2 regions of the Neisseria blantyrii genome follow, and region 2 is predicted to be linked to the other one. Evidence: predicted binding sites of a transcription regulator. Region 2 holds the regulator's gene; the other holds the start of a gene.
The links. Region 2 encodes sigma-54, which starts transcription at its own class of promoters, with help from an activator protein. Its sites were predicted from a motif close to CTGGCACGCTTCATGCTT; they were not measured.
Positions count from the first base shown of each region.

Region 1: Q9J80_RS07085 (acyl-CoA dehydrogenase family protein) is a predicted target of sigma-54. The motif match lies at 1,049-1,066, and genes of this name have one in related genera.

Region 1 is NZ_CAUIZY010000007.1:25,795-28,199, forward strand. It holds gene Q9J80_RS07085 (acyl-CoA dehydrogenase family protein) at 1-969, opposite strand, end outside; gene mfd (transcription-repair coupling factor) at 1,178-2,405, shown strand, end outside.
Region 2 is NZ_CAUIZY010000013.1:16,795-19,199, forward strand. It holds gene katA (catalase KatA) at 1-207, opposite strand, end outside; gene rpoN (RNA polymerase factor sigma-54) at 555-1,898, shown strand; gene hpf (ribosome hibernation-promoting factor, HPF/YfiA family) at 1,973-2,266, shown strand.

The DNA of each region.
Region 1 (2,405 bases), on a different contig from region 2:
TTCCGTGGCGAGGGTTTTGACGATATTTGCCTCCATCAGTTGATGGGCGACGGGGGCAACAGGCGAAACGGAACGGCAGACATAGCGGTAAAGAATCTCGGAAACCTGATGGCGGCGTTGGATTTCGCGGCGTTCGTAATCGACGAATTTGATGTCGTGGCGGACATATCGGTCCAGGTTTTCAAGGATGTATTCCATAATGCCGTGCGTCATGCCGATCAGTTGCAGGCGGCTGCGGATAAAGATGTTTTGGAACGCGCGCAAACCGACGGCATCGCCCTGAGAGAGTTTCATCACGGCGATTGCAGGCATTTGGGCATCGATGCGGTTGACGGCGTAACGGACGGCGCGCAGGCCTTCGGATGCGAGGGTTTCGCAGCGGATGTATGTTTTGGGGACAAGCAGCAGGTCGATGACTTTGGCTAGTTTGCCGTTTTTGCGCTCTTTGGCGGCAACGAGGAGGAAGTCGCTTTGCGAGTTGCCCTGCCAGTATTTCGCGGCGTTGACGTAAATGGTTTTATCGTCGGTATATTCGTAGTAGGACTGCATTTCGCGGGCAATCGCCGCGCCGGAGGTTTCGGGTTCGGTAATGCCCAAACCGCCGCCCTCGCCTTTGAAAATCATCTCCAAACCTTGCGCGACTTGCGCTTCGCCGCCGAACTCTTGCAGAGGCTGCAACACCAGCGCGCCTTCGATGCCGGTACGCAGCGTAACGGGCACGCCGTAATGCCCCGCAATCCGCAATACTTCCTGAATTTCAAACTGGCTGCCCTTGCGCCCCCCGTGTTTTTTGTCGAGGAAGGGCAACAGCAAACCCGCCTGCTTCAAGGCAAGCCATTTGTCTTCGGGCAGGTATTGCATCAGGTCGATGCCGTCTGAAAAAATGCAGCGGAATGCGGATTCGATGTGCTTTAAAAAAGCAGCCGTGTCCATAGTTGACGGCTGCGCGCTTGATTCAGTGTGTGTCATCATATTTTCCGGTTAATTTCTATTAACGGGCAGTTTTATCAAACCGCCGCCCATAATTTAGAGTTTAGTTTCTAAAATTTACCACAAAGTATGACAGCTAACAATCCACTTCACTGTTTGCATGCTAATCAATCTTTCAGACGGCATCAGATTATCGCCATCGTGTTAAAATTGCCGTTTGCCTCCGTATCTAAAACATTCCCACGCCATGAACTACCCTATCCCCAAACCCCGTGAAAAATCCCGTTGGCTCAATCTGTCTCAAGGCTCCTTGCCTTTGGCTTTGGCGCGTCATTTGCCGCATAAGCAGCTCAAGGTTGTCTTGACCCAAAATGCGGAACAGGCGTTGCGCCTTCAGACGGCGTGGAGGTTTTTCCGTCCGCACGACACGGCGGTGTTCCTGCCGGACTGGGAAACGCTGCCTTACGAGCGTTTTTCGCCGCATCAGGATTTGGTGTCGGAGCGGCTGTCGGCGTTGTGGCAGATTAAAAGCGGCGCGGCGGATGTGTTGTTCGTACCGGTTGCTACGGCGATGCAGAAGCTGCCGCCTGTGCCGTTTCTGGCAGGGCGCACGTTTTGGCTGAAAACAGGGCAGACTTTGGATATAGGCCGTCTGAAAAGCGATTTGGTGGATGCGGGCTACAACCATGTTTCCCATGTTGTCGCGGCGGGCGAGTTTGCCGTGCGCGGCGGCATTGTGGATTTATTCCCGATGGGCAGCGAGATGCCCTACCGCATCGATTTGTTCGACGATGAAATCGACAGCATCAAAACCTTTGACACCGACACGCAGCGCACCATCTCCCCCGTTTCCGAAATCCGCCTGCTGCCGGCGCACGAATTCCCCACCGACAGCGAGGCGCAAAAAATCTTCCGCAGCCGCTTCCGCGAGGAAGTCGATGGCAATCCGAACGATGCCGCCGTGTACAAAGCCGTCAGCAACGGCCACTTCGGCGCGGGCGTGGAATACTACCTGCCGCTGTTTTTTGAAAACGAGCTGGAAACGCTGTTTGACTATATCGGCGAAGATGCGTTGTTTGTCTCTTTGGGCGATGTTCACGCCGAGGCAAACCGCTTTTGGGGCGACGTCAAATCGCGTTACGCCATGGCGCAGGGCGATGAAACTTATCCGCCTTTACTTTCACAGCATTTGTATCTCTCTGCCGATGTTTTTGCAGGCCGTCTGAAAAACTACGGACAAGTACTGCCCGATGTTTCCGGCAAGGAACACACCCTGCCCGACCTTGCCGTCAACCGCCAGTCCGACGAGCCTTTGCAGGCATTGAAGGATTTTCAGACGGCCTTTAACGGACGGATTCTGCTGTGTGCCGAAAGTTTGGGACGGCGCGAAACCATGCTCGGCTTCTTGCAGCAAAACGGTTTGAAAGCCAAAAGCGTGTCCGACTGGCAGGGATTTTTATCAGCGCATGAGCCGC
Region 2 (2,405 bases):
AAACGTACCGAACGCGCCCGAACCTTTGGCGTGCATACGGCGTTCGGGGATGACTTCGCGCACGAAGTCGGCGAGTTTTTCATTCAGCCACAAATCCTGCGCCAGCAGGGGGCCGCGCGGACCGGCGGTCAGGCTGTTTTGATTGTCGGCAACAGGCGCGCCGTTGTTCATAGTCAGATGGGTGACGGGGCATTTGGAGGTAGTCATCGCTCTTGTTCCTTTTCTCAGGTTGGTCAAATGGGGGTAAACGGCTTACAGTACGATTTGGCGGAAAGCGTATTCGTAACCGGTTTCTTGATTGCAATAAATTTCTTGAATCGACATTTTGTTTTCCTTTTATTTAAACTATGAAAGCAACTATACACCAAGATTTTCGCTATTAAAACTATGAAATCGATTTAATATTGTTATAAGCAATCGGTTTTTGATTTTCGTTTGTTTTTTGTTATCGAACGGAATCCGAACCCGCTCATTAAAACCATTTATAATGCAATGACGCTTTGCGGCATTTTTTGCGCCGACAGGCTGAAAATAACAATTTCCCCCACATTATCATGACCTTACTCGGAATAAAGCTCAAACAGACCCAGCAGCTCAACCAGCGGCTGCAACAATCTTTGCGCGTATTGCAGATGTCGGGTATCGAACTTGAACGCGAGGTCGAAAACTGGCTGTCGGACAATCCCCTGCTCGAACGCAAAGACACGGATGAATTTTCCGATGCCGAGTTCAGCCATTACACTGCGCCCGCGCGCCAAATCGGCGGAGACGAAGGCGAAGATATGCTGTCCAACATCGCCGGCGAACAGGATTTCAAGCAATACCTGCACGCGCAAGTATGCGAACACCCGCTTTCCGACCAAGAAGCCGCCTGTGTCCACATCCTTATCGATTTCCTTGACGAGCAGGGCTACCTGACCGACAGCATCGAAGACATCCTCGACCATACGCCCTTGGAGTGGATGTTGGATGAAGCAATGCTGAAACAAGCCCTGACCGCATTGAAAAAATTCGACCCGGCAGGCGTGGCCGCCGCCGATTTGAACGAATCGCTGATACTGCAGATAGAAAGATTGGGCGAATGTGCTGCCAAACCCGCCGCCCTGCATATCGTCCGAAACGCCCTCGACAGCATTGACGGCAACCGCAGCCAAACCCTCGCGCGAATAAAAAAACACCTGCCCAAAACCGACAGCGGCACACTCGAAGCCGCACTCGACCTCATTGCTTCGCTCAATCCCTTTCCCGCTGCCGGTTTTGCCTCATCCACGCCCACGCCGTATATCCGCCCGGATGTCTGGGTTGAGGAAAGTAAAGACGGCTGGACGGTCAGTTTCAACGAAGACTCCCTGCCTCCTCTGCAAATGAACAGCGAATATTGCGAACTGATGCCGTCTGAAGGCCTCTCGCCCGAATGGAAGGAAAAAATCAGCGAAGCCAGACAACGTATCGATTCGCTCGAATTGAGGAAGGCAACCGTCGTCCTCCTTGCCGAATACATCGTTAAACATCAGGCAGACTTTTTCACTTTTGGCGAAATCGGACTCGTCCCCCTGCTGATGAAAGATGCCGCCGCCGAATTGGGTGTGGCAGAAAGTACCGTCTCCCGCGCGGCCAACCAAAAATATTTGTCTTGCCCGCGCGGAGTGTTTGCGCTACGCTATTTCTTCACGCAGGCAGTTCAAATGGAAGAAGGCAAAGAAGCCGTCAGCCAACACGCCGTTAAAGCCGCACTCTCCCAGCTTGTCGGCAGCGAAGACAAACGCAGGCCCTATTCTGACGAGGCACTCGCCAACCTGCTGGCTTTCCGCGGCATGGAGGTTTCCCGCCGCACCGTTGCCAAATACAGAGAATCCCTTGAGATTCCGGCAGCACACAAACGCAAAACCGCAGAATAATTTTTCAACACAATGCTACAACCCGTTTTTCCGTTCCGTCGCCGACGGACAGAACCCACCGAAGGAGCTGTATCATGAATCTGAAAATCACCGGTCTGCATTTCGACATCACCGAAGCCATCAAAAACCACGTTTCCAAGAAACTGGAGCGCATCAACCGCCACGCTTCGGACATCATTTCTATAACTGTAACGCTGTCTGTGGAAAAAGCCAGCCATAAGGCCGAGGCAGACGTACACCTTGCCGGTAAAGACCTGCACGTCGAGTCCGACGGTCAGGACATGTATGCCGCCATCGACACCCTGACAGACAAACTTGACCGCGCCGTATTGAAACACAAAGAAAAAAGCGGAGAAGTCCGCAACTGACCGAATCGGCAAAATGCCGTCTGAAACAGATTTCCGTTTCAGACGGCATTGTTTATTCTGCATAACCAAACATGAAGCAAATCCGCCTTATCTTGAACCGGTTTTGATGCTCAACTCCATGAACTTTTTAACGATAGCT